2 regions of the Anaerotruncus sp. genome follow, and region 2 is predicted to be linked to the other one. Evidence: predicted binding sites of a transcription regulator. Region 2 holds the regulator's gene; the other holds the start of a gene.
The links. Region 2 encodes Rex, which represses fermentation and respiration genes when NADH is low (regulators of the CRP and FNR family bind a similar motif). Its sites were predicted from a motif close to ATTGTTAANNNNTTAACAAT; they were not measured.
Positions count from the first base shown of each region.

Region 1: ACZO3G_RS03890 ((2Fe-2S) ferredoxin domain-containing protein) is a predicted target of Rex. The motif match lies at 8,639-8,658, and genes of this name have one in related genera.

Region 1 covers NZ_DBMDHH010000008.1:45,519-59,501, reverse strand. The annotation lists gene ACZO3G_RS03930 (bifunctional 4-hydroxy-3-methylbut-2-enyl diphosphate reductase/30S ribosomal protein S1) at 1-383, opposite strand, end outside; gene ACZO3G_RS03925 (lysophospholipid acyltransferase family protein) at 380-982, opposite strand; gene cmk ((d)CMP kinase) at 972-1,646, opposite strand; gene ACZO3G_RS03915 (BaiN/RdsA family NAD(P)/FAD-dependent oxidoreductase) at 1,661-2,896, opposite strand; gene ACZO3G_RS03910 (MurR/RpiR family transcriptional regulator) at 2,889-3,764, opposite strand; gene ACZO3G_RS03905 (4Fe-4S dicluster domain-containing protein) at 3,918-5,363, opposite strand; gene ACZO3G_RS03900 (SpoIIE family protein phosphatase) at 5,406-6,575, opposite strand; gene ACZO3G_RS03895 ([Fe-Fe] hydrogenase large subunit C-terminal domain-containing protein) at 6,578-8,272, opposite strand; gene ACZO3G_RS03890 ((2Fe-2S) ferredoxin domain-containing protein) at 8,269-8,520, opposite strand; gene ACZO3G_RS03885 (M48 family metallopeptidase) at 8,700-9,236, opposite strand; gene ACZO3G_RS03880 (acylphosphatase) at 9,248-9,556, opposite strand; gene ACZO3G_RS03875 (hypothetical protein) at 10,293-11,375, opposite strand; gene ACZO3G_RS03870 (Dabb family protein) at 11,609-11,905, shown strand; gene ACZO3G_RS03865 (phosphatase PAP2 family protein) at 12,051-12,737, opposite strand; gene ACZO3G_RS03860 (glycosyltransferase family 2 protein) at 12,778-13,800, opposite strand; gene glf (UDP-galactopyranose mutase) at 13,797-13,983, opposite strand, start outside.
Region 2 covers NZ_DBMDHH010000019.1:75-5,023, reverse strand. The annotation lists gene ACZO3G_RS07025 (helix-turn-helix domain-containing protein) at 1-287, opposite strand, end outside; gene ACZO3G_RS07020 (hypothetical protein) at 448-645, shown strand; gene ACZO3G_RS07015 (sigma-70 family RNA polymerase sigma factor) at 660-965, shown strand; gene ACZO3G_RS07010 (isocitrate/isopropylmalate family dehydrogenase) at 1,077-2,261, shown strand; gene ACZO3G_RS07005 (redox-sensing transcriptional repressor Rex) at 2,292-2,939, shown strand; gene ACZO3G_RS07000 (hypothetical protein) at 3,164-3,847, opposite strand; gene ychF (redox-regulated ATPase YchF) at 3,847-4,944, opposite strand.

The sequences.
Region 1 (13,983 bases), on a different contig from region 2:
CCCACCACCTCCGGGTGGGAGGGGTCCCCCGCGATGAGCGTGACGCTCTCCCCCGAGTGCTCCGCCGCCAGCCGGTGGAGCTTCTCGACATAGGGGCAGGTCGCGTCGACCACCCGCGCGCCCGACGCCGCCAGCTCCTCGTAGACCTGCGGCGGCACCCCGTGCGACCGGATGATCACCGTCCGGCCGTCCGTGTTCTCCGCGGGGCTTTCAATCACCCGCACGCCCGCGCGCGCGAGTTCCTCCACGATCCGGGGGTTGTGGATGAGCTCCCCGAGCGTGCAGGCGGGCGTCCCCGAACGGGCCTCCGCGAAGGCGGCGTCCACCGCCCGCCGGACCCCGAAGCAGAAGCCCGCCGTCTTCGCCACCGTGATCCGTTTCAAATCCCGTCCTCCAGCAGCCTGACGATCTCGTCCATCACAAGGCGGCTGGCCTCCTTGAGCTCGTGCGGCGCGATCTCCGCGCCGAACCCGAACCGCGCGTTTTCAATCGGCTTTCCGTAGCGGACGGTCACCGGCGACCGGAAGCCGATCCGCTCCCCGAAGCAGACGGCGCAGGGCACCACGTCCGCCCCCGTCTGCTGCGCGATCATCGCGACCCCCGACTTGGGGCGGCCGGGCGTTCCCGTCTTCGAGCGGGTGCCCTCGGGGAACATCCCCAGCACGCCGCCCCCGGTGATGATGCGGTCCGCCCAGTCGATCGCGCCGGTGTCCCCCTTGCCGCGCTCGATCGGGAAGGCGCCCAGCGCGGTGATGATCCTGGCGAAAAGCGCGTTCTTCTGGAAGAGCTCCGCCTTGGCCATGTAGCAGACCTTGTGACGCTTGACCGGGATCCCCGCCAGCACCGGGTCCCAGTTGGAGCGGTGGTTGGCCGCGAGGATGAATCCCCCGCCGTCGGGGACGTTTTCGAGGCCGACCACCCGGAACCGGAAGGCCAGCCGCAGGAAGACGGCGCACAGCGCCCTTACGACCTTATAAAACATCGCGCAGCCTCTCCTTCACCAGCTTGGTGAGCGCCTGGACCGACTGCTCGAGGGTGTTGCCCGTCGTGTCGACGAGCAGGGCGTCGTCCGCCTGCTTAAGCTGCGCGATCGCCCGGTGCGAGTCGTTGTAGTCGCGCTGCCTGACCTCCTCGAGCAGCGCGTCGTAGTCGACGTCGTGCCCCTTGGCCTTCAATTCGTCGTACCGGCGGCGCGCCCGCTCCTCGGGCGACGCCGTCAGGAAGATTTTCACCTGCGCGCCGGGCAGCACGATCGTGCCGATGTCGCGGCCGTCCATGACCACGTCGTGCTCGACCGCCATATTCTGCTGGAGCGCGAAGAGGAACTGCCGCACCGCCGGGATGGCGCTCACATTGCTCGCGGCCATCGAGACCTCCGGGCGGCGGATCTCCTCCGACACGTCGTAGCCGTTGAGGAACACCCGCTGCTCCCCGTTCTTATAGCGCAGCTCCACCTTGATGCCGCCGAGCAGCCGCTCGACCCCCGCCGGGTCGTCCGTCGCCACACCGTTGGCGTTGGCGTAGAGGCCGATCGCGCGGTAGAGCGCGCCCGTGTCCACATAGATATAGCCGAGCTCCTTCGCGATCGCGCGGGCGATCGTGCTCTTGCCCGCGCCCGCGGGTCCGTCTATCGCTATCGAAATCATCCGTTTCTCTCCTTTTATCCGTTCCGATTGACGCCCTTCGCGGCCAGGAGGGCCGTCGACCAGGCAATCTGGAGGTTGTAGCCCCCAGTCAGCGCGTCCACGTCGATCACTTCCCCCGCGAAATAGAGCCCCTTCACGAGCTTGGACTCCATCGTGCGCGGGTCGATCTCCCGGACCGCCACGCCGCCCGCCGTGACCACCCCCGCCTCGACGGGCAGCAGCCCCGCCGGCGTGACCGGCAGCGCCTTTAAAAGCGCGGCGAACGCCCGCCGCTCCTCCCGCGTGACCGCGTTCACCTTGCGGTCGGGCGGAATCCCGCTCAGGCGCACCGCGACCGGGATGAGCTTTTTGGGCAGGAGCTGGTCGAGGGCGTTTGCAAAGTCGCGGTTTTTCGCCGCGGAAAAGTCCCGCAGCAGCCGCGCGTCGAGCTGCCGGTCGTCGAGCCCCGGCTTGAGGTCGATCTCCATCCGGAAGCCCCCCGGGTCCCCCGCCAGGTAGGAGGAGGCGGAGAGGACCAGCGGCCCCGACACGCCGAAATGGGTGAAGAGCATCTCCCCCAGCTCGGAGAAGACCGCCTTTCCCCGCGCGTCCCGCAGGGTGAGGGTCACGTTTTTGAGGGAAAGCCCCATCAGCTCGGCGCACCACGGCTCCTTCGCGCGCACCGGCACGAGGGAGGCCCGCGCCGGGACGACCGTATGGCCGAGCGCCTTTGCCAGCCGCCAGCCGTCCCCCGTCGAGCCGGTCGCGGGATAGCTGCACCCGCCGGTGGCGACGAGCACCGCGTCCGCGGAAAGCTCGCGGCCGTCCTCCAGCCGCACGCCCCGTACGCCTCCGTCCTCCGCCAGGATGTCAGTCACGCGCGCGGATGTTACCAGCCGCGCGCCGGACGCCTTCGCAAAGCGGACGAGCGCGTCCGCCACGTCGGCCGCCCGGTCGGACACCGGGAACACCCGGCCTCCCCGCTCGGTCTTGAGCGGCACGCCGAGCGACTCGAAGAACGCCATCGCGTCCGCCGGGGAAAAGGCGCTGGCCGCGCCGTAGAGGAAGCGCGGATTGGTGCGCACATTCCGCAAAAAGTCCTCGGGCGAGCAGTTGTTGGTGACGTTGCAGCGGCCCTTGCCGGTGATCAGCAGCTTGCGGGCGGGGCGCGTCCCCCGCTCGAGCACCGTGACCGACGCGCCGCCCTTCGCGGCGAAGCCCGCCGCGAACAGCCCGGCGGCTCCCCCGCCGATCACGACAAGGTCAGACACCGGCTTCCTCCCCGCGCTTTTCGTAGACCTCGTATTCGTCCCAGATCTGTTCGAGGCGGTCGTAGGTGCGGGCGATCTCGTCGTGCTTTTTCATGCCCACCGCCACGATCAGGGCGTTGATGAGGGAGAGGGGCGCGACGAGCGAGTCGATGAAGGAGACCATGTCGCTGCGCGCCATCAGCACATAGTCGGCGTTCTCGGCCAGCGGAGACTGGTTCGAGTCGGTGAGCGCGATGACCTTCGCGCCGCTCCGGGCGGCGAAGTGGGAGGCCTGCACCGTCCGCTTGGAGTAGCGCGGGAAGCTGATGCCGATGAACACGTCCTCCGGCCCGATGCGCATGATCTGCTCGAACATCTCGCTGCGGGAGGTGGTGTTGATGAGGCGGACGTTCGGGAAGATGTGGTTGAAGTAGAAGCTCAAAAACTGCGCGAGCGCCGACGAGGAGCGCACGCCGATGATATAGATGCTCTTCGCCGCGCAGATACAGCCGACCGCCGACTCAAAATCGGCGCGGCTCGTCTCCTCGAGGGTGCGGCGGATCTTTTCGATGTCCTTGCCGAGCACCTTGGCGAGCACGTCGGCGTTTTCGAGCTGGTCGCTCGTCACGTCCATCCGCTGCACGGTGGTCAGCTTGTTGCGGATGAGCTCCTGGAGCGCCCTCTGCAGCTCGGGGTAGCCCGCGAAGCCCACCTCCGACGCGAAGCGCACAACGGTCGATTCGCTCACCCCCACCGTGCTGCCCAGCTTGCTGGCGGTCATGAACGCCGCCTTGTCAAAATGGTTGATCATGTAGTTGGCGATCAGCCGCTGCCCCTTGGAAAACTGCGGGGTCATTTTGCCGATGAGCGCCAATAAATCCTGGCCCATATCCGATCCTTTCCTTCTGCATCCTGCAAAACGCAAGGTGATCCTCTTTCAGCTTTCTATCATAGCGGAATTCCGCCGGAAAATCAAGCGCGTTCGGATAAAATGGCAGAAAAAATGCAGGACTTTTTGCAAAGTCCTGCATTTCGGGGCGGATTATTTGGCAATTTGTGTAACGGCGATGGCGTCGAGGATCGTTTTTTCCTTGGCGAGCTGGCCGTACTTGTTGACCTCGGTCTTGTCCTTGGGGCCGTGGGTCACGCAGGCCGCGCCGCCGATGCAGCCGCCCACGCAGGCCATGCCCTCGATGAAGTTGTTGGGCAGCAGGTTTTTGTTCGCCTTGAGCAGCGCGATCCTGCACTCCTCGATGCCGTCGCAGGCGATCGGGTTCGCCTTGAACTGGTCCTCCGGGATGCCGTGCTCCTTGAGCGCCTCGGCCACCGCGTCGGAGAGGCCGCCGCTGCGCGCGAAGATGCGCCCGTAGTAGGAGGCGTTGTCGAGCAGGCTCTCCTCGAGGTTCTCGACGTTCACCTCGCGCGCGTCGAAGAGGGCCTGGAGCTCCTCAAAGGTGATGACGCAGTCGATGCCGGTGATATGCTCCTGCTGGAACTCCATCTTCTTGGCGGTGCAGGGGCCGACGAAGACGCACTTCGCGGTGGGGTCGGTCCGCTTGATGAACCGCGCGACCGCCTCCATCGGGGAGGGGTTGTGGGAGATCTTGTCCACAAGCCCCGGGAAGGCGCTCTTGATGTAGGCGACGAACGCCGGACAGCAGGAGCTGGTCAAAAAGCCCTTCTCAACGAGCTCCGCGGCCTCCGCGTAGGCCACCATGTCCGCGCCGAGCGCCGCCTCGATGACGCTGTGGAAGCCGATCTTCCGAAGCCCCGTCACGACCTGCCCGGTCTTGGCGTAGCTGAACTGGGAGGAAATCGACGGCGCCACGACCGCGTAGACCTTGTATTTCGTGTTGTTCTCGCTCTCCCGCATGATCGTCAGCGCGTCGAGCAGAAACGACTTGTCGACGATCGCGCCGAACGGACACTGGTAGACGCAGGCGCCGCAGGAGATGCACTTGTCGTTGTCGATCTTCGCGGAGTTGTCCCGGTGCATGCTGATCGCGCCGATTTTGCAGGCGTTCTCGCACGGGCGGGTGTACTTCATGATCGCGGTGTAGGGGCAGGCGGTCGCGCACTTGCCGCACTCAATGCACTTCTCCTGGTTGATGCGCGCCTTGCCGTCGCGCACCTCGATCGCGCCCGTCGGGCAGGCGTGCTCGCAGCGGTGCGCGATGCACCCGCGGCAGGCCGAGCCCACGTGGTAGCGGTTGACCGTGCACTCGTCGCAGGCGATGCGCAGCACCTCGATGACGTTAGCGTTCTCCTTGTCGCCGCCCATCGCCATGCGGACCCGCTCGGTGATGATCGCGCGCTCCTTGTAGACGCAGCAGCGCGTCGTCGGCTTGGGGCCGGGGGCGATGTCCATCGGGATGTCCCGGTAGGCGCTCTCGAGCGTCCCCTGGTCGAAGTGCTCGACGACCCCCTTGAGGACCTTGTATTTCAGCATCTGGACGTTGGTGTCGAAATTGCGTTCGGTAATTTGCATCTGTTACCCTCCATTGACGCGGCTGGCCGCGGGTTTGGTCATCTAGTAGTAGCTCACCTTTACCGTCTTGCCCATCAGCTCGAGGTATTTGGCGAGGTCTTCGATCAGCCGCAGCTTGATCGAAAGATCGATCGGCATATCCGGGTTCTGGTGGGCCGGGTTCATCGCCCGCCCCACGAAGAGGTTCACGTCGGTCGCGCTCTCAAAGAGCATCTGCGCGATCAGCGAGGCGCCGTCCTTCTTGCCAATCCATTCGCTGTAGGTGTCGGTGCCCGACGAATACCGCCGCGCGAGCTCGACGACGTGCTTCATCGTGAGCACCCCCTCGGTGCACAGGTCCACGCCCTCGATAAAGCCGATCGGCGGGATCTCGGGGTCGAGGTAGTCGAGGCAGGTCCTGACGGAAGTGTGCAGGTATTTGGCCACGATCGTGGAGGTCGTGCCCCCGCAGACGATCGTCTTGCCCCCCTGCCCGAAGAAGAGCCGCATGATCTTTTCGTCGTCCTCCGGGTTGACCGGCGGGCCGATCATCAGGTTGACGAGCTGGCGCTCGCGGATGCGCAGCGCGGCCACCGTCGTGTCGTCGCCCGGCTTTCCCATGTAGAGATCGCGGCAGGCGTCGCTCACGAGCCCCGCCACCGCCTTGGCCGACATGGCCGCGTTGTAGTGGGCCTCGAGGTATTCGACGACGTTCGGCCGCTCCCAGCCGAAGTTGAGCGACTGGCCCACCCCCGCGTGGATGACGCCGTCGCTCATCGCGACGAACACGTCCCCCAGGCGCGCGGGGAAGCGGGATTCGTAGATCTTCTTGCCCGCGATCGTCTTCTCGGTCCGCTCGTAGTCGACGCTTCTGCCGTCCCGCAGCATGATCACGTCGGGGTTGTCGTACTGGATGAGGGAGACCTCGTCCCCGTGCACCTTGATCACCGTGAAGGTCGCGTAGGCCACCTGGCGCACCGAGCAGACGGGCAGCGTCTGCGCGATCGTCGTCACGCAGTCCTCCACAGTCATGTCGCTGTCCATCATCGTCGCGATGATCTTGGAGGTGAGGGTCGAGAGGATGTTCGCCTTGACGCCGCTGCCCAGCCCGTCGGCCAGCACCATCGTGAAGTCGCCGCTCGGGTTGTTCTTCACCTCGACGCGGTCGCCGCACAGCTGCTCGCCGTACTTGTTGAGGCTGATATAGCCGTTCTCCATAAACAGTTTTTCCATGGCTACTCGTCCTCCGAGAGCACGGTGTTCTTGATCTTGGTCAGCGCGATCTTCGTCTCGGCGGTCGTTTCGCCCAGCAGCGACGCGATGTCCTGGACGATGCGCATCTGCTTTTCGATCACCTTGTCGGTGATGTCGATCGTCTGGGCGCGGCGCTCGATGTACTTCTCCCTGCGCGCCTGCTCCGCCGTGATGTCCTTGAAGATGCCGAACAGGCAGTGGTGGTCCGCGTCGCGCACCACCGTCAGCTCGACGTGCTTGTCGAGGTCCGCCAGGTACATCTTCTTGTCGATCACATCGTTGCCCGTCTCAAGCACATCCTGGAAATCGGTCGGGTCGATCAGGTCGATCACGTCCCTGCCGATCGCGTCCTTCGACTTGGGGATGTTGAAAAGGTGGCAGGCGGACATGTTCATCCGCTGGACGGTCAGCCGGTCGTCGAGCACCAGGATCGCGTTGGGAGACACCGCGAACACGTTGTTCGAGAAGCTCTCCGCGTTCTCCAGCAGGTAGGGCAGGCACATCGTGATGTCCGCCTTGCCGTTGTAGACCGCCTTGGCCTTGTCGCGGCAGGTCGGGTAGCCGCAGGAGCCGCAGTTGAGCTCGTCCTCCGGCTTGGTTTTGCCCATGCGCGCGAGGATGTCGGTGATCGCCGCCGCGGGCGGGTCGGGCTCGTGCACGAACTCGTTGGGGATGTGGCGCGCGAGGCCGAAATCGCAGGCGATGTCGAAGTCGGGCTTTTTGTCCTCGTCCGGCTGGGCGAACTCGTCCACCCGCACCCGGCTGTCGAGCAGGTTCTCCTGGTAGGCGCGCGCCGCGGGCCCGTTGATGCAGCTGCCCTCGCAGGCGCTCATCTCGACGAAGTACCCCTTGAGGCCGCCGCGCTCGATCGCCTCGATCGCGCGCACGCAGTTTTCCACCCCGTCGACCGCGAGGTACTTGTAGCCGGTGCCGCGCGTGTGCATGCACTCGATGATGCCGCCCGTGCGCGGGAAGAAGCGGGAGGCGCGTCCCTCGCTCTCCGCCACCGGGGCGGGCGCGACCTCGATATGCCGCATCTGGAACCACTGCACGAGCTCGTCGAAGGTGAGCACGCAGTCTATGTAGCCGGGGACCTTCTGCATCTCGTCCTTTTTGGAGATGCAGGGGCCGATGAAGACGACGTAGGCGTCGGGGTATTCCTCCTTGATGAGCTTCGCGCTGGCCATCATCGGGGAGATCACCGGCGCGATGCAGGGGATGACCGCCGGGAAATACTTCTGGATGAGCGTGACGACCGTGTGGCAGCAGGAGGAGATGATGACCTCCTGTTTGTGATCGCGGATGAGGTTTTCATATTCGCTCTTGACGATATAGGCGCCCTCGGCGGTCTCCCGCGCGGCGAACAGCCCGAGCTTTTTGAGGTATCCCTCCATCTCCCCGATCCCCGAGACGGGGAACTCGCTGATAAACGAGGGGGCGAGCGTCGCGATGACCCGCTTGCCGGAGCCCACCGCCCCGATCACCTCGGTCAGGTCGCTGCGCACGCGCTTCGCGTTCTGCGGGCAGACGACGACGCACCGCCCGCACAGGATGCACTCCTCCGGGATGATCTTCGCCTGGTTGTCGGCGAAACGGATCGATTTGACCGGGCAGGAGCGGATGCACTTGTGGCAGTTTTTACAGTTGGCCTTCTTGAGGCTCAGTACGTCGGTCATTGCGGCTGCAGCTCCTTCACGACCTTATCAATGAAAATTTCCCGGGCGTTGTCGGTGTTGAGCCCGGTGACGATTTCGTCGTTCACCTTGATCGTCACGCCGTGCTGGCAGTGGCCGAGGCAGAAGGACGCGTTCAGGCTCACCTGGTCCTCCAGCTTGTATTCCGCGATCAGCTCCTTGAACGCGTTGATGATGTTGTAAGAGCCTTTGAGATGGCACGAGCTTCCGATGCAGACGTAAATTTCCATGTCGTTTCCTCCGGTTCTTGTTTTCCCGGAGGGGCCGCGGTTTCGTTCCCCTTTTCCCGCGCGACGGCCCCATCCGTTTTCTTTCTATAAGGATACTACATTTCGGTTTCTTTTTCAATGTGTTAATTCTTTAACAATATGTAAAATCCTCCGCTCTTTTTGTCATTTCATCCAAATCCTCACGTTTTCAGCAGTTTGCGCCGTTCCCTGTAGTCGGGCATCCATTTTGCCATCTCCGCGTGGAACCCCGCCTGGTGGTCGGGGTGCAGGAAGTGCACGTATTCGTGCAGCACCACGTATTCCACCGCCGCGCGCGGCTTTCCCATCAGCTGCTTGTTGAGGGTGATGCGGTTCTTCGCCGGGCAGCACACCCCCCAGCGGCTCTTCATCCACCGCACCCGCAGCTCGGGCTTTTCCGGCAGCAGGCGCGCGAAGAGCGGATAGATCCGGTCGCTCACCTCCGTGAACGCCTCGAGACATTCCGCGTCGGTGTACGCCTCCCGCGCCGCCTCGGCCTCCCCCGCATGCGCCGCCAGGCGTTCCCGCGCCCACGCGATCCACGCCGCGCGGCCCGCGACAAACCCGTCCACCTCGGAAAGCGGCGTGCGCCGGGGCGCGGAAACATGCACCGTCCCGTCGGCGCGCACCCGCAGATTGAGGTTTTTGACCGCCTTCCGGGTCAGCTCGTATTCCACGCCGCCCGCCGTCCGCGTCATCCCTTCCCCTCCTAATTCAGCGTGCGGAAGCCGTACTCCTCGATCGGATCGAGCTTTTGCACCGTCAGGTTTTGCACCTCGCTGTAGTGGCTGCCGCGCCGCACCGCCGCCGTAAACGCCTCCACCGCGTCGGGCGCGCCCTGCACCTCCATGTCCACCGCGCCGTCCTCCCGGTTGCGCACCCAACCGGTGAGCCCCAGCCCCCGCGCCGTATAGCTGACATAGTAGCGGAAGCCCACCCCCTGCACGTAGCCCTCGGCCAGCAGGTAAAGCCTCATCTTTTTCGCCACGGGCGTCTCCCCCTTTCCGGTGATCTCCATCGATTTTACCGCAAACGGACAATATTGTCGAGAGTCTGGCGGCCGCCGGCGGTTTTGGATTTTTTGCCCCGCGGGCGGCGGGCGCTTTACGGGAATTGCCGCTTTCCAAGCGGCAAGAATCACGAGCGCGTTCCGCCGCGCGGCACGGGTTCCTTTTCGAACGGACGAAAAGGAACCAAAAGTCCGCCTAAGGGACTTCCGCCTTGGGCGGCCTGCCCGGGCTGCGCCCGGAGCGCGCTACGCGCGACGGCCGATCTCCGGCCTAAGAGCCGCCTTCGGCGGTTGGCCTCCGAAACGCGGTCTGCGGACCGCAGTCGCGGGCGCTCCGCCCCGCGACCCCGGCTTGAGTCCGCTACGCGGACCCGGCCCTGCGGGACGGAACTTTAAGCGGTATCCCCCGGGAGCACCTTGCCATGACCCGCAGGTTACAGCCGCTCCCCACGGGTACACCAGCTGAGGGCTCAATTCAGGTTGCGGGCGCTCCCAACGGGCGGGAACAGAGAGTGCAAAGCGCCTGCCGTGAGGCGCATGCACATTGCTGCGGCGACCCGCGGGCCCAGTGTCGGGGGGCCTCAGCGGATGTTCGCCTTGGGCATGGGCCGCAAAAGATAGGCCGGACGGCGGCGGGCCTGATTAAAGTCTTTGGGCGCTTTCTTCAGAAAGCGCGGAACAGGCGCGAAGCGCAAAAACAAAAGCCCGGCTTGCGCCGGGCTTTCGCTTTTTTCCGTTTCTCTTCCTACTCCGCGTAGGCGGCGGCCTTGCGCAGCGCCTCGTTGAAGGGGCCGACCGAGATCGTGACGGACGAGGCCAGTTCCCCGCCCGCCGGCGCGCCCTTCTCGGTGACGGAGAGCTCCTCCAGCTCGCCGACCGTGCGGCCCGCGGCGTACCGCGCGTAGGCCGCGGCCTGCTCGTACCACTCCTTGCCGATGCCCGACGCCTCGCGCATGCCGTAGCTGTCGCCCATCTCGTTCTTTGTGCGGAAGGGGCCGTTCAGGTCGGAGGTGATGGCGCCCGAACCGTCAAAGCGCACGGCGCCCTGCGAGCCGTCGAGCACGCAGCTCGTGATCGTGCCGTCCGGTGCGAAGGAAACGGCTGCGTAGGTGGAATCCGCCTGCGCGGTCCCCTCCGATTCCCCCGCGCCCTTGGAGTTCCGCATGTTGGTGGCGATCCCGAGCCCGAGGGAATCCCCCTCGCGCGCGCCGAGCGCCTGCGCGTTCCGCGCCGCCTTCTCGATGCCGTCGATAAAGCCGCCCACCGCGATCGTCACCGAGGAGGAGAGCTCCGCCTCCGTGGGGGCGGTACGCTCGTCAAGCGCCATGCCCTTTACCTCCGCGACCGTCTTGCCGGTGACATAGGAGGCAAACGCCGCCGTCTGCTCATACCACTCCCTGCCGATGCCCGACGCCTCCGCGAGCCCGTAGTCCTTCCCGAGCTCCCGCTTGGAGGGGAACACCGTGCCCGCGTTGAGCGCGAGCGCGCCGTCCGCCGTAAAGGGAATCCTGCTCTGCACCGCGTCGATCGCGCAGGCCGCAATCCGTCCGTCGTCGTCCACCAGCAGGGCGACCGCCGTCGAGCCGATATCCGCCAGCCCCTCTTCGCCGGCCGCGGACGTGGAGTCGGCGGCCGAGGTGATCACCGCGAGCCCCGTCTTCAGCACGTCCGCCTGCGGGGCGCTCTCCCGGGAGGCGGTGTTCGGCTCGAGCGAGGCGGACGGCTGGCTGCCCCGGCTTTCGCCCCCGTCCTGTCCCGCCGTCCGGCAGCCCGCCAACAGGCCCGTCAAGAGCAGGGCGCAGAGCGTCCATGCGGTCAATCGTTTCATACTTCTTCCTCCTTGCGGCCTCTGTCGGCCGGCAGAATTTTTGTTTTCCTTAGTATGTCAAATTCCGCGCGCCGCCCTCCCGGAAGTTTTTGGCACGCATAGCCGCGGGGCGCGCGGGAGTATATTAAGATTGTATAAAGAAGCATAAAAATGATTGTACCCGGAACGCATTTATGCTAGGATAATGGCATCAACAAACCGGCCGCGCGCCGGACAAAGGAGTCCAACACATCATGGTCAAGCACATCGTCATGTGGAAACTGGAAGAGGTCGCAGAAGGCAACACCCGCGAGGACAACGCCCGGCTCATCAAGCAGGGGCTCGAAGCACTGAACGGCGTCATCGACGGCATCCTGACCCTTGAGGTGGGGAAAAACATCAACCCCAAGGGCTTCGATCTCGTCCTCTACTCCGAATTCGTTTCGCAGGAGGCCCTCAAGGCCTACGACCAGCATCCTGAACACCTCAAAATGCGCGAATTCATCCGCAAGGTCATCACCGAGCGGGTCGTCGCGGACTACGAGGCATAACCCCCGGGATTTCAAAAACGGCCGCGCTGCGGCCGTTTTTTTGTCCGCCTCCGGCGGACAATGCCGAAATCCCGGCCCGCCGCGCGAAAAACCGCCCCGGCCCGCTTCTGCGGGCCGGGGCGGTGATGCGTGTGCGGCAGCGCCGTCACGGATTTTCAAATTTGACCTTGCGGGTCCGGATGGGCGCGGGACGGAAGGCTCTCGCGAGCTCGGCGCCGCGGTAGACCACGAAGTAGAAGGGCACCGCCAGCAGGATCGCCGCGAAGACGTCCGCGATCGAATGCTGCTTGATAAAGACGGTGGACATGCAGATGAGCACCATCAGGACCTCCGAGCCCCAGCGGACGGCCTTATGCCGCCGGCCGAGCTCGCTGCGGCGGATCGCGATGTTCACGCCGATCGAATTGAAGCAGTGGATGCTCGGGCAGACGTTGATCGGCGGGTCCGCCAGGTAGATCGTGCGTACCGCGTCGGTGAGTAGGTTGTCGCGCGGGAAGACGAGCGGCCGCAGGATCTGGCCGTTGGGGAAAACCGTATAGATCGCGAGACAGACGGTCATGCCGCCGAAGAGGAAGGCGCACAGCCGGAAATAGTCGGGCTTGGAGCGAACGAGGAAATAGCCCACCGCCGCCGCGACGTAGAAAAACCACAGCAGGTAGGGGATGACGAAGACCTCCTGGAAGGGGATCAGCGTGTCGATCCACGAACCCGCCCAGTGTTCGGGGCGGGCGTTGCCCTGCAGCCAGCCGAACCAGAGCATATAGGGCACAAAATAGAGCAGGAGCGCCGCATGCCGGTAATTGTAGAGGGTTGTCTTCCAGTTCCTTATCATATCAGATCACCTGTTTCCTCACGGGGTCCGGGCGCCGGACCTAGTTGAATTTATAGATCCGCCGGGCGAGGCGGTAGTTCTGGACGCTCAGCCGCCGCCCGAACGCGCCGGGCAGGTTGACGAACGTCGCGATCGACCGGTAGCGGATGGCCGAATACCATCCGGGGTTCTCCGCCTTCAGCCAGCTCCAGAGCGCCGCGCGCTTTTCCAGCGCCTCGGGGCTTCCGTCCACCGTCAGCAGGACGGAGGAGATCGTCATCATCATCGTCACATAGTTGAGCAGGTATTTCACCAGCTTGCGGTCCATCGCCGCGAGCCGCTCCCCCCGGTAGGCCTGCGCCATGAGCCGGGTCACCCGGAGCTGCTGGTCGATCCGCCGGATCATCACCGCCTCGTTCACCGACTGGTCCTCCCGGCCGATGTAGTAGCGGTAGAGGTCGAGGTCGAGATAGCAGAGGGTCTTCACATAGGGCAGCGGGATGTAGGCGAAGAGGTTGTCGACGTAGAAGGTGTGCTTGGGCAGCTCGAGCCCGCATTCCCGCAGCAGGGCGGTGCGGTAGACGAGCGAGTGCATGAGCAGGTACTGCCAGGGCTTGAAGGATCTGATCTCGCTCCAGCCGAAGATGCGCCCCACCGGCAGGGTGCTGCGGTAGCGCATCACCCGGCTGCCCTGCGTCTCGTGCTCGTAGACGTAGTTGCAGATGTAGAGGTCGGCGGGGCTGCCGTTCTCCAGATGGCGGCGGATGGTCGCCAGCAGCTCCTTCGCGCTCGGCACGTCGAGCCAGTCGTCCGAATCGACCACCTTGAAATAGAGTCCCCGCGCGTTGCGGATGCCCTGGTTGACCCCCTCGCCGTGGCCGCCGTTCTCCTGATGGATCGCGCGAACGATCTCCGGATACCGCGCCGCGTACTCGTCCGCGATGCGGCCGGTCCCGTCCATCGAGCCGTCGTCCACCAGAATGATCTCCAGCTCCTCCCCGCCGCTCGCCAGCAGCGTCGAGATGCAGTTGCGCATGTACGCCTCGGAATTGTAGCAGGGCACCACATAGGTCATGAGCTTCATGCCGTCGCCTCCCATCCCGCGAGGATCTCGTCGGCGCGTTCGAGCGCCCGCGCGACGATCGCGTCCATATTGTAGTATTGGTACTCCGCGAGCCGCCCCAACAGGTAAAACCGGGGCACCGCGGAGATTTTTTCGAGATAGGCCGCGTAGAGCCGGTCGCTCCCGGGGTTTTTCACCGCGTAG
Region 2 (4,949 bases):
ACGCCGTTGAACATCAGGCCCTCCTGCGCCAGCAGCCTGCGCCGGAAATCCTCGAGGAACTCCCCGAGCTCGGGCGGTCCGGCGGGGCTTTCCGCCCCGTCGAGCAGCAGGTAGTCGCTCGGCACGCCGAAGAACCGGCAGAATTTGGTCAGCGTCTCGTTGTCCGGCTCCCGCCGTCCCTGCTCGTACATGCCCACCGCGCTCGCGGAAATTTCCAGCGCGCCCGCCAGTTCCTGTTGGGTCAGCCCCTTGGCCCTGCGCAGGGCCCGCAGCCTGTTAGCCAGCATTCCGGTCACCTCACTGTCCTGATAATAACACATTTTGTGTATTTCGTCAACAAAATCTTGCAAATTGTGCGAAATTTTCTTGTGAATACACATTCCGTGTGGCACTCTTAAGATAAGAAGCAAAAATCACACGATTTGTAAAATCACAAGGAGGAATTGAATGGATTTAACCGCTTTGTCGGAGGAGTACCGGACGGCGGCCGACCGCCTGCAGGAGCGCCTGCGGGAGCTGAGGGTGTTCGCGCAGACGGCGCGCGGCGAGGAGGCGTTCGCCGCGCAGCGGCGGATCGACGCGCTCTACGCCGAACTGTACGACCTGCGCGTGGTCATGGACTACCTGCGCCACTATTATGACTGAGGGGGGCGGGGCACATGTTTGACGTATGTGAAAGCACCTTTTCCCTCCAGGATTTCGAGCGGATCGCCGCGCCGCAGTGCGCCGACAACGCACCCGCGCGCGCACGGTACGCGCGGTTCCTGCGCAGCGCCGTGCGCCACCTGCCGCCCAAGCAGCGGCAGGTCGTCGCGCTCTATTTTTTCGGGGGGCGCAACATCCCGGCGATCGCCCTGGAGCTCGGGGTGCACCCCTCCACCGTGAGCCGCAGGCTCGCGGCCGCCAAGCGCACGCTGCGCGCCCAGGCCGAGATGTGCAGCGAGGCGGGGCTGTTCCCCTCGTAAAAGCGGGGGCGGCGGCCGGATTTCTTTCCATCGTTCATTGACAATGGGGTAAGTCTGTTATAAAATTATCATATATAGACAGACCGTCCGGCGTGAGAGCGCGCGGGGGAAATGAAAATATGGGAGGAAACGCGATTGGACCAGAAAGTCAAAGCCGCCGCTGAAAAGTTCGCGGCGCTCGTGGAAGCGCAGCTCGCGCGCAACGAGCGCATCAAGGCGCAGAAGGAGTTTACCGACTACGGGAAGCTCGACACCATCGTCATCGGCGTGTGCGGGGGCGACGGCATCGGCCCCATCATCACGAACGAGGCCGCGCGGGTGCTCCGGCACCTGCTGGCGGACGAGGTCGGGGCGGGCAAGGTGGAGTTCCGCACGATCGACGGGCTGACGATCGAGAACCGCGCGGCGCAGGGCAAGGCGATCCCCGACGACGTGCTCGCCGAGCTCAAAAAATGCCACGTCATCCTCAAGGGCCCCACGACGACCCCGCGCGCGGGCGACCCGTGGCCCAACGTCGAGAGCGCCAACGTCGCGATGCGCAAGGAGCTCGACCTGTTCGCCAACGTGCGCCCCGTCAAGGTGCCGAGCGAGGGGATCGACTGGACCTTCTTCCGGGAGAACACCGAGGGCGCCTACGCGATCGGCTCCTGCGGCCTCAACGTGGACGAGGACGTGGCGTTCGACTTCGTCGTGACCACCACCGAGGGCACCGAGCGGATCGCGCGGCTCGCCTACGACTACGCGAAAAAGAACCACAAGAGCCGCGTGTCGATCATCACCAAGGCGAACGTCGTCAAGACGACCGACGGCAAGTTCCTGAAGCTCTGCCAGAAGATCGGCGAGGAGTACCCCGGCATCACGACCGACGACTGGTACATCGACATCACCACCGCCAAGCTGATCGACCCCAAGCGCCGCCGCGACTTCCAGGTGTTCGTGCTGCCCAATCTCTACGGCGACATCATCACCGACGAGGCCGCCGAATTCCAGGGCGGCGTCGGCACCGCGGGCAGCGCGAACCTCGGCAAGCGCTACGCGATGTTCGAGGCGATCCACGGCTCCGCCCCGCGCATGATCGCCGAGGGCCGCGGCAAATACGCCGACCCCTGCTCGATGCTGCGGGCGGCGGTGCTGCTCCTGAGCCACATCGGCTATCAGGCCGAGGCGGATAAGCTCGAACGGGCGCTGGACATCTGTATGTACGAGGAAAAGAAGCTCGCGGTCACCGGCCGCGACACCGGCTGCACCTGCGAGGAATTCGGCAACTATGTGATGGACACCATCGCACGGCTGTAACCGGGAATTCTGGATCGAGAGGTTTTGCATATGCCGAAACACGAGGGTGTTTCCCTATCCGTTATCAAGCGGCTGCCCAGGTACTACCGGTTCCTCGGCGACCTGCTCAGCCGCGACGTCACCCGCATCTCCTCGCGCGAGCTGGCCTCCCTGATGCAGTTGACCGCGTCCCAGATCCGCCAGGACCTCAACTGCTTCGGCGGCTTCGGGCAGCAGGGCTACGGCTACAACGTGGCCGCGCTCCACAAGGAGATCGGCAACATCATGGGGCTCAACAAGCATACCCCCATGGTTCTCATCGGCGCGGGCAACCTCGGCCGCACGATCGCGCGCCACATGGATTTCGAGAGCAGCGGCTTCAAGCTCGTCGGGATCTTTGACGACAGCCCCCGCGTGATCGGCCAGAAGGTGAGCAGCCTGACCGTGCAGGACATGGCGGGGCTCGAGGCGTTCTGCAAGGAGCAGTCCCCGCGGGCCGCCATCCTCTGTATCCCCAAGGAGGTCGCTTTCGAGACCGCCCAGCGGCTCATGAAGCTCGGCGTCAACTGCTTCTGGAACTTCTCCCATTACGACCTCTCCCTCGACTTTGAGGGTGCGGTCGTCGAGAACGTCCACCTGGGCGACAGCCTCATGACCCTCTGCTACCAAATCAACGCCGCCTACCCCGAGGATGAATGACGGGGAGGCGAAAATAAGAAGGCCCCCGCCTTGCGGCGGGGGCCTTCTTTTGTCCGGCTTCCTCCGGAAGCCGTCGGTCCCCTTTCTTTCAAGAAAGGGGGCAAAGAACGTTTGGCGCAGGCCGGCCGCGTCCCCCGCAAAGGGGGGCGCCGTGAGAAAGCCAAAAGCGAAGATTTTCGCCCGCCTTTTTCAAAAGGCGGCGGGGCGGCGCCCCGGCCTGCTCTTCAGCTTTCCGCGATAACGAAGTCCGCGGTGATCTCCGAGCAGGCGAGCGCCTGCCCGCCGGTATCCGCGAAGCAGCTCAGCTGCGCCGCGCGGTAGGTGCCCGGCGGCAGCGGCTCGTCGAAGAGGTCGATGGGCAGCGTAATCGTGACGGTCTCGCCCCCGTGCAGCACCCGTTCGGCGTTCACGTCGTCGGGGTTTGCCATCAGCCCCGCGCGCGGGGTGAGCGGCACGACGGCGTCCCCCTCCACCCGCCGGAAGTCGAACCAGTGGGTGTAGATGAGGTCGTTTTCCGTCCGGTTGGTGACGACGAGCGCGATCTCGCCGGTCCCAACGGGGTAGCTCTCCCGCTCGGGACGGGCGTCCACGCTGCGTTCCCCGGCGGGGAGCGCGGCGGCTTCGGGAAGCGGGGCGGTATTTTCCGGTTCGCCGGATTCGGCCTCGGCGGACCCGGCCTCGGAAGCCGCGGAGGATTCCGCGGGGACCACTTCCGCCCGGGAGGGGACCCCGTCGACGGGGGATGCGCTTTCCGGGGCGGGCGCGCCGCCGGGTAGGCCGACCGCGCCCAGGACGAAGTCGTTCTGCGCCTCGGGCAGGAAGGCGGCGCGCTCCGGGTGCGGCCGCAGGAACAAAAAGAGCAGCGCGGCGAGCGCGAGCGCGCCGCACAGGACCAGCGCCCGCCTCATCAGACGTTGAAGCGGAAGAGGACGACGTCGCCGTCCTGCATGACGTATTCCTTGCCCTCCGAGCGGACAAGGCCCTTCTCCTTGGCGGCGGCCATCGAGCCGCAGGCGATGAGGTCGTCGTACGCGACGACTTCGGCGCGGATGAAGCCCTTTTCAAAATCGGAATGGATCTTCCCGGCGGCCTGCGGGGCCTTGGTGCCGCGCGTGATCGTCCACGCGCGCACCTCCTGCTTGCCGGCGGTGAGGTAGGAGATCAGCCCGAGCAGGGCGTAGCTCTTTTTGATGAGGCGGTCGAGGCCCGACTCATGCAGCCCCATCTCCTCGAGGAAGAGCAGCTTGTCCTCGGCGGACATGTCGGCGATCTCCTCCTCGATCCGGGCGCAGATGGGCAGCACCTCGGCGTGCTCCGCCGCCGCGATCTCCTCCACCTCATGGTAAAAGCGGTTCTGTTCGATGCCGCCGGTAAAATCCGCCTCGCTCATGTTGGCGGCGTAGATGACCGGCTTGTCGGAGAGCAGCGGCATGTCCTCGAGCGCGGCGCGCTCCTCTGCGTCGCACACGAAGCTGCGGGCGGATTTCCCCTCCTCGAGGTGGGCCTTGAGCCGTCCCAGCACGTCCGCCTGCGCGGCGAGCGTTTTGTCGCCGCCCTTGGCGGCCTTGAGGGCGCGGTCGATCTTGCGGTCGACGATGTCGATGTCAGAAAAGATGAGCTCGAGATTGATCGTCTCGATATCCCGCCGGGGGCCGATCTCCCCGTCGACATGGATGATCTCGTTGTCCTCGAAGCAGCGCACCACATGCACGATCGCGTCCACCTCGCGGATGTGGGAAAGGAACTTGTTGCCCAGCCCCTCCCCCTTGGACGCGCCGCGCACCAGCCCGGCGATATCGACGAATTCGATGACGGCGGGGGTGTATTTGTCCGGGTCGTACATTTTGGCGAGCACGTCGAGGCGCTCGTCCGGCACGGCGACCATGCCGACGTTCGGCTCGATGGTGCAGAAGGGATAGTTCGCGGACTGCGCGCCCGCGTTGGTGATCGCGTTGAACAGGGTGGACTTGCCGACGTTCGGCAGCCCGACGATGCCTAATTTCATATATA